Regions from separate parts of the Rahnella sp. PAMC25617 genome, predicted to be linked through region 1. Evidence: predicted binding sites of a transcription regulator. Region 1 holds the regulator's gene; each other region holds the start of a gene.
What was found. The regulator CRP, encoded in region 1, controls carbon source genes, mostly activating them, when cyclic AMP is high. The targets are predictions, from matches to a motif close to ATGTGANNNNNNTCACAT.

Region 1 (2,207 bases):
GACGTTTGCCGCGCGGCGATTTTTGGATTTATTGCGCAGCCAGTGCCACGCGTATGACTGGTCGTAACTTATTCGACGCTGATCACTTCAAAGCTGTGCGTGATGGTCGCCGCTTTGCCGAGCATCAGGGACACAGAGCAGTACTTTTCCGCAGACAGGCTAACGGCACGTTCGACAATCTTATCGGTGAGATCTTTACCGGTGACGATAAAATGCAGATTGATGTGCGTGAACAGGCGCGGCGCTTCTTCGCGGCGTTGTGAGGTCAGCTTGACTTCACAATCACGCACGTCATTACGGCCTTTTTGCAAAATAGACACCACATCAATCGCGCTGCAACCGCCTGCGGACATCAGCAGCATTTCCATCGGGCTGGGTGCTTTATCGCCCGCATTACCATCCATAGAAATCTGGTGGCCTGACGCTGACTCGCCTAAAAACGTCAGCCCTTCTACCCATTTTACGCGTGCGTGCATGAACTATTCTCCCGGTGAATAAACTCGTCGAATTCCGCTCCCAGAGTACCCTTCCACCTAAAATCTGGCAACGTAACCCGATCGCCATCATGCTGAAGCGAGACAACAGAAGACAGCATTGCAAACCTGTGCTACAAACAAAGCCGAAACATACTTTCCAGTGAATTGCGGTGACGGTTTTCGCGGTTTAAGAACAGAACCCACGGTGATAACGGCAATAATCAGGCTGTTTCACTCCGACACCCGCTTGCAGCATTTCTGGGGAGTTATATGCTGAAAGGGCGCTTTTTTTATGAAGTGCCGTACAGGGAACTCTGAGCCCTGTGATTTTGGGCAGCGATAACAACAGAGGATAATAGCAAATGGTTCTCGGCAAGCCACAAACAGACCCGACTCTTGAATGGTTCCTGTCTCACTGTCATATACATAAGTATCCTTCTAAAAGTACGCTGATTCACCAGGGTGAAAAAGCCGAAACGCTTTACTACATCGTGAAAGGGTCAGTTGCTGTCCTTATCAAGGATGAAGAAGGCAAAGAAATGATACTGTCCTACCTTAACCAAGGTGACTTCATCGGCGAGCTGGGACTCTTCGAAGAAGGTCAGGAACGTAGTGCGTGGGTTCGTGCAAAAACTGCCTGTGAAGTGGCTGAAATTTCTTATAAAAAATTCCGCCAGCTGATTCAGGTTAACCCGGATATTCTGATGCGTCTTTCCGCGCAGATGGCAAACCGTCTGCAAGTGACGTCAGAGAAAGTCGGCAACCTGGCCTTCCTCGACGTAACAGGGCGTATCGCTCAAACTCTCCTTAATCTGGCTAAACAGCCTGATGCGATGACCCATCCGGACGGGATGCAAATCAAGATCACCCGTCAGGAAATCGGCCAAATCGTCGGTTGTTCACGTGAAACAGTCGGACGTATTCTCAAAATGCTTGAAGATCAAAGTCTGATCTCGGCACACGGTAAAACGATTGTCGTTTACGGCACACGTTAATCCCTTAAAAATCGGCGCGGCAGAATACTGTCGCGCCTTTTTTATGGGCTAAGCTTTATCCATGACGCTATGGCGAAGACTGTTTTACCATCCGGAAGTTAACTACGCGCTGCGCCAGACGCTGGTGTTGTGCCTGCCCGTTGGTATCTGCTGGTTGTTCGGCAATCTGCAAATGGGGCTGCTGTTCTCTCTTTGTCCTGCCTGCTGCAACGTCGCGGGCCTCGATACTCCGCACAAACGCTTTTTCAAACGCCTGATAATTGGCGGAACGCTGTTTGCCGTGAGCAGCATTCTGCTGCAAGTGATGCTGGAAAGCTGGCACATCCCCCTGCCGCTCATCATGTTGTCGCTGGCATTACTGCTTGGCGTGACCGGCGAAATCAGCCCGTTGCATGCGCGGCTGTTGCCCGGCGCGCTGGTGGCGACCATCTTCACACTGAGTATGGTCGGCGTACGCCCTATATGGCAGGCGCCGGTGCTTTTCGCCGCCGGTACGGCCTGGTACGGATTATTTAACTGGGCGTGGTTTCGCATATCGGAAGAACAGCCGATGCGCGAAACGCTCAGCCAGCTCTATCTGCAACTCGCGGATTACTTCGAAGCTAAATACAGCCTGCTGACGCAACACACCGATCCTGAAACCGCGTTACCCCCGTTGCTGACGCGACAGCAGCAGGTCATCGACCTGATTGCCCTGCTCTATCAGCAACTGCACATGCTGCCGCAACACGGCCAT
Region 2 (2,207 bases), on a different contig from region 1:
CGTCGTTACCGGTTCCGCGGCGTCTGTGCTTTCAATAACAATGTCATTCTCGCGGACACCGGAAACGTAAATGTCTTCGGTAATAAACTGCGCCAGCGGGCCGGACTTGCCGGTCGAATGGATGTTTATGGTCGGGATGCGCCGTTTAGGATAAATGCCGCAGCGCAGCGTGCCGCCGCAGTCGATAACCGCCACACCGATTTCTTCCGCCGGAGGTTCGCCTTCTTTAAAACCATCCACCGTTTCCCAGCCGGTCAGTTCCGCCAGCTTGTCGACAATCGCCGGGCGCGTGCCCGCCGTGATATACACCACTTTTTTGCCGGGCACCGCGTCAATCAACAGCGGACCACCCCAGCCACCTTCACCCCGGTTAATACGGATCGTAACGCTCATTTTCTGCTCCGGTTTTTAGAATTGGATTTTGAATAGACTGGAACCTGCCTACAGCTGCACCTGACGATCCAGCTGAATGCCCATCTTGCGTTCGAAGATGCGAGTGGTGAGATCCGTTATCCAGCCGCGGAAGAAATTGGTCACCATACCGACCAGGAAATAACTGACGGCCAGCGGTCCGAGCGGCAGTCCCAGCGTGGTCAGCCCGCTGGCAACGCCGAGATACACAAACAGTTCGCCGGGGTTGATGTGCGGGAAGAGACCGTTCATGGAATGGCAGCTGTAAGAGCCAGCGGCGTAATAGCTGGGTTTGTAGATTTCGGGCATAAAGCGCCCGAGGCTGAGGGTCATCGGGTTGCAGAAAACAAAGGTGCCAATCACCGGCAGCAGCAGGTAGCGCGAAATCGGATTGCCAGCACAGCGCTGTGCCAGACGTTCGATTCGCCGTTGTCCGACAAAAACAATCAGCGCGTTCATGACTACCAGCAAACTGATTAAGAGAGGCAGGATGCCGGTGACCATCCCGACAAACACCTCACCGCCTTTTTGAAACAGGCCGATAAACCACTCGGCACCGTGCGTTATTACATCAATCATCATCTTCTCCTGTAGGGGATCGTGGGTTTACGCTTTCATGTTTTGTTACTCCACGCTGAAAATATAATCATTATGAATTTATATTAATTATATATTGATCACATTTTGAAAGTTTAACCTTTCAATTTGAAAGATTGATAATCAAGGGGCATTACAGGAAGAAGAAGGGAGCAGGAAGAAAGAGGGGTGAGACTGACCGGAGGAACGTCTCAGGCCAGCTTATTTTTAGAAACTTTTAAGAAACTACAGAAAGTAAAACCCGTTACGCCGACACCGTAAATCCAAGCATCATGCCGGTATCTTCATGTTCCAGCAGATGACAGTGCGCCATATAAGCATGTTGTTTATTGGCCAGATGGTTGAAGCGCACCAGAACTTCACTGCGGGCACCCTCAACGCGCACGATATCTTTCCAGCCCTGCCGGTGCGGCGGCACAGGCTGACCATTTTCAGAAAGAATACGGAACTGCGTGCCGTGGATATGGAAAGGATGCAGCATCATGTCGCCTTCGCCGGAAATGGTCCATTTTTCGTACTGGCCTTGTTTCACATCGAAAGCGGGTACATTCATGTCATAGGCTTTGCCGTTAATTTTGTTGCCCTGCATGAAGTCGTAACCGGCGGACGATTTGCTCATATCCATACCCGCCATGCTGCCGTGACCCTCATGTTCTGAACCCGACATGCCCGGCATTGCCGCCATATCGCCGCCGCCATGATCCATGCTCATGCCGGCCATTGCCTTGTGACCATAGCGTTTCATCAGCGCCGCCATGCCCTGCTGATCCAGTTGCGGATCCATCATCAGTTGCAGCCAGCGGGTTGGCAGATTATCGACGGACACCAGCGCCGGCAGCGGGACCAGCGTGTCCGGCAGAGAACTGCCGCTTTGCGTCAGCGTCGGCTGAATACGCAGCACCGGCAACGGTTTGTCGAAAGGTGCCAGCGTCATGCCCATCTGTTTCACCGGCAGCGTAACCAGATCAAAGGCTTTGCCGTCGCTGCAATCAATCAGCACTTCAAAACGCTCGCCCATCAGCAAGGATAAATCGCTGACTTTCACCGGTTCAGGCAGGAAACCGCCGTCGCTGGCGATGACGTACATCGGCCGCTGGTCACTGGTGGCGATGTGCAGCGAGCGTGCATTACAGCCATTGAGCAGACGAAAACGCACCCAGCCGCGGGAAATACCGTGCTGCGGATACACCGCGCCGTTG
Region 3 (2,207 bases), on a different contig from region 1:
GCTGACCCGGAGACAATACTTCTGAAATTGCGCTGGTGCCGGATTTTGCAATCGAGCCGAGCGCTTTTTCCACCACGTTGGCCAGACCGCCTTTTTTGTTACCCGGAGACGGGTTGGCGCTGCGGTCGGTTTGTCCCATCGACAGATAATCATCGTACCAGGCCATTTCTTCCAGCAGACGTTTACCCACTTCGACATCCGCAGCGCGCGGCGTCAGTAAGTGGATGGCGTCGCGCACTTCAGTCACTTCTGAGAACATCACGGTCGCGCCACAGCGCACCAGCAGGTCCGAGGCGTAACCTACCGCCGGGTTAGCTGTCACGCCGGAGAAAGCATCGCTGCCGCCACATTGCGTGCCCACGACCAGATCAGACGCCGGACAGGTTTCGCGCTGACGGCGGTTCAGGCGCTCGAGATGGAATTGTGCAACGGTGAGGATATCGTCCACCATCGACTGGAAGCCGACATGCTGTTCATCCTGCAAACGGACGATATGCGTATCGTCGAGGGAAATCGCCTGCACGTCCGGCGTGCCTTCCAGCAGGCGCTCGGGTTGCAGCTTTTCACAGCCCAGACCGACCACCATCACTTCGCCGCCAAAGTTCGGGTTCAGCGCCAGATTGTGGATAGTGCGGATCGGCACCACCGCCGCGGGGGCGTTAATTGCCACGCCGCAACCGTAGAGATGGTTCAGCGCCACGACGCCATCGACGTTGGGGAATTTCGGCAGTAAATCACGCTCGATGATTTTGACCACGTAATCCACCACGCCCGCCACACAATGCACGCTGGTGGTTATACCGAGCAGATTTTTAGTGCCTACGCTGCCGTCGTCGTTGCGGTAACCTTCAAAGGTATAGCCTTCCAGCGGCGGTAAGGCGGGCGGAACGCGGGTGGCCAGCGGCAGGCTGTTAAGCTCCGGCGCGACCGGCAGTTCCACCAGGGATTCGTCAATCCAGCCGCCCTGTGCGATATCACGCACCGCATAGCCGATGACTTCACCATAACGAATAATATCGCCACCCTGGGTAATCGGTTCTAAGGCAACTTTATGGCCTTGTGGAATATGCTCAATTAATTCCAGACCATTAGAAAATCGGGTGCCGGCTTTTAAACCGTTATCGTTCACAATAATAGCAACGTTATCGCTTTCATGAACCTTAATGAAAAGTGCTTCGGTTGCATGTTCTTTATCTTTATTACGTGACATAACTGTCTCCGCGTTTATTAAACATCCCGGAACAAAAGGCTCCGGTTAATTCTCTGAAGTTGACGCTTAACGACGTTTCTCAAAACATGCTCTGTAATACAGGGTATGACGCTCATTATAAGACAGACTTCCACGAACCTCATTGTGCAACTGACCAGCTTTTTACCGGTTTAACATCATTCTGTGGGGCAGGTGACAGAATAAATGTGATGGATATCACCCTTTGATTTGAGCGGTTATCAGCGCGAGATAATCTGTGATTCTCCTCCCACATCGATGTGTGTATGCAAAAGAATAGTCACAATTATCTGCTATATTCTTGGGCGAATGCACAGTGTTATTTCGGGGCCTCTTTTTTATACTGTATTAGCCCTCTGAAGGTGACGTTTTAAGTAATACAGGTAAATTTCGTACAAGGATTAATAAAGGATTAATTCGCCAGATCGTATAAATGCTTCTTATAAAGAAACTATAGGGTAAATAACGCAGAGGAATGGCGGGCGTTATTTGAGCAGCGGTGAATTACCTGAATGAATTTTTCAATATTACAACGAAGGTCACCATGAATATTCAATCTCAGTCTCGGACAATCGCGCAAAGTAAGGTACGAACACATATTCGTTACTACATTTTGCTGATTATCTTTTTAATCACGGCGGTGAACTATGCCGACCGTGCAACGCTTTCCATTGCAGGCACCGAGGTCGCGCGCGAGCTGGGCCTGGATGCTGCGGATATGGGGCAAATCTTTGCGGCATTCGGCTGGGCATATCTGATTATGCAGTTGCCCGGCGGATGGTTGCTGGACAAGTTCGGTTCCAAGAAAGTTTATACCTACAGCCTGTTTTTCTGGTCGCTGTTCACCTTACTGCAAGGCTTTGTTGGCTGGTTCCCGCTGGCGTATGGCGCACTGACGCTGTTTATCCTGCGCTTTATGCTGGGTTTCTCCGAAGCGCCTTCCTTCCCGGCGAACGCCCGCATTGTCGCGGCCTGGTTC
Region 4 (2,207 bases), on a different contig from region 1:
GTTGCATAAAGTACAGCTCCTGCTGCGCCTGATTTTCCGGTGACAGGCTGAAGGGCTTACGCGCGAGCAGGTCAATCAGGGTTTTGGCCTGAGTTATCTGATTCGGACTGATGCGCCAGTGCGCCGGATAAATTCCGTCCACTTCCTGCGGTAACAAATCGCTGACGCCATTCAGGAAACGAAACGCATTCGGGCTGCGGTACAGCACGTTGGTCAGATGCAGATTGTCGGTATCTTCATAAAGATGGTGGTCGCTGTGACGGACAAAACAGACACTGCCGGCACTGAGGATCAGCGGCTGGTCGTTGAAAACGTGCGTGCCGGTACCCTGCTCGACCAGCACAATTTCATTGAAATCCTGATGATGATGTTCGGGAAACGTTTCCTGCGGATAACGGGGTTCAATGGCGACCGGAAAATCCCCTGAGGAAAAATACTCACTACTGCTTAGCACGGTCATTTCCGACTCCTTATTAACATTATCGTAATATCTTAGTCGTCACCGGCGCGGCTATAAGGCTGAAACTGTGATCCGCCAGCCGCTTTTGAACAAAACATTTCCCTCCTTACGAAATCCTGCGCCATCCGCCGTACCGCGTGGCTTTACACCTTATTTAAGTACGGACTTCAGAGACCGGTAAGGTGTGGTTTTCTGACCGTTTGGTATGACCGAAACAAAATTGTTATCAAATTGTGAGGTTGTTCGCTTAAACCTTTGCATCTTTGCCATAGTTGGCGCTGAACTGGCACTCGCGGAAAGGTCAGTCTGAAGGCAACCTCCTAGAGTCGTGATCATGCGCCTGGCGCGTCGGCAACTTTTCGTCGTTAAACTTTTTGCAGATTTATGCGAATAGCATGCGGAGTACCAACAATGAAATTAAAACACGTACTGAGCCTTACCCTGATGGCGAGCAGCATCCTGCTGGCAGGCGCGGCATCGGCAGAAGTCAAAATTGCGCTGGTAGCGAAATCGCTGGGCAACGGTTTTTTTGAGGCGGCTAACGTCGGTGCGCAGCAGGCAGCCAAAGAACTGGGGGACGTTAAGGTAATTTATACCGGTCCGACCACCACCACCGCCGAAGCGCAGATTGAAGTGCTGAACGGCCTGATCGCGCAGGGCGTCGATGCCATTGCCGTCTCCGCAAACGACCCTGATGCGCTGGTGCCGGTACTGAAAAAAGCCATGCAGCGCGGGATTAAAGTGGTGTCGTGGGATTCCGGCGTTGCTAAAGATGGCCGTCAGATCCACCTCAATCCTTCCAATAACGCGCTGATCGGCGAAACTAACGTCAAACTGGCCGCCGATGCGCTGAAAGCCCTGAACGTGGAAAAAGGCGATGTGGCAATCCTCAGCGCCACGCCAACCTCGACTAACCAGAATCTGTGGATCGCAGAGATGAAAAAGGTGCTGCCGAAATATCCTTCGGTGAATCTGGTGACTGTCGCTTACGGCGATGATCTGTCAGATAAAAGCTACCGTGAAACCATCGGATTGCTGAAATCCTACCCGGATCTGAAAGTGATTATTTCTCCGTCTTCCGTCGGTATTGTGGCGGCGGCACAGGCGGTGAAAGATCAGGGCAAAATCGGCAAGGTTTACGTAACCGGCCTGGGGTTGCCGTCTGAAATGGCGGGTGCGGTGAAATCCGGGGCAACGAAAAGTTTCGCCATCTGGAACCCGATTGATCTGGGCTACGCCGCAACGTATCTGGCAGACGATTTAGTCAAAGGCACCGCCACCAAAACCGAAGCCAGCATGGGCCGTTTAGGCAAAGTGAAACTCGATGCGGACGGCAGCGGCGCGATGGCAGAACCGTTTGTCTATGACGCCAGTAACATCGACAAATTCTCCAAAATCTTCTGATCCTGAATGCGGCTCATCGTGATGCGGTGAGCCGTTTTGTTGTGCTTAGCCAGACAGGGGAACTGAAATGACAGACTCAACGACGCCGCTTTTATCATTAAAAGGCATCAGCAAAGTCTTTCCGGGTGTCAGGGCGTTAAATAACGTTCACGTGGATTTGTATCCGGGAAAAGTAACCGCCCTGATTGGCGAAAACGGCGCGGGAAAATCGACGCTGGTGAAAGTCATGACCGGCATTTATCAGCCGGATGAAGGCGAACTGCATTATAAAGCGATTCCAATCAAACTGCCGAATCCTGAATCCGCGCACAAAGTCGGGATCACCGCCATTCATCAGGAAACC

Region 2: a site for CRP is predicted at 1,077-1,094, ahead of srlA (PTS glucitol/sorbitol transporter subunit IIC). Genes of this name have one in related genera too.
Region 3: a site for CRP is predicted at 1,415-1,432, ahead of garD (galactarate dehydratase). Genes of this name have one in related genera too.
Region 4: a site for CRP is predicted at 692-709, ahead of rhaS (rhamnose ABC transporter substrate-binding protein). Genes of this name have one in related genera too.

What each region holds. Positions count from the first base shown of each region.
Region 1 is NZ_JBOCUM010000019.1:204,934-207,140, reverse strand. It holds gene ACM615_RS22315 (LysR substrate-binding domain-containing protein) at 1-67, shown strand, start outside; gene ACM615_RS22310 (OsmC family protein) at 69-476, opposite strand; gene crp (cAMP-activated global transcriptional regulator CRP) at 839-1,471, shown strand; gene ACM615_RS22300 (YccS/YhfK family putative transporter) at 1,533-2,207, shown strand, end outside.
Region 2 is NZ_JBOCUM010000017.1:235,054-237,260, reverse strand. It holds gene srlE (PTS glucitol/sorbitol transporter subunit IIB) at 1-393, opposite strand, end outside; gene srlA (PTS glucitol/sorbitol transporter subunit IIC) at 442-990, opposite strand; gene cueO (multicopper oxidase CueO) at 1,253-2,207, opposite strand, start outside.
Region 3 is NZ_JBOCUM010000009.1:156,317-158,523, reverse strand. It holds gene garD (galactarate dehydratase) at 1-1,210, opposite strand, end outside; gene ACM615_RS13295 (MFS transporter) at 1,773-2,207, shown strand, end outside.
Region 4 is NZ_JBOCUM010000005.1:202,809-205,015, reverse strand. It holds gene rhaS (HTH-type transcriptional activator RhaS) at 1-460, opposite strand, end outside; gene rhaS (rhamnose ABC transporter substrate-binding protein) at 872-1,864, shown strand; gene ACM615_RS05890 (sugar ABC transporter ATP-binding protein) at 1,932-2,207, shown strand, end outside.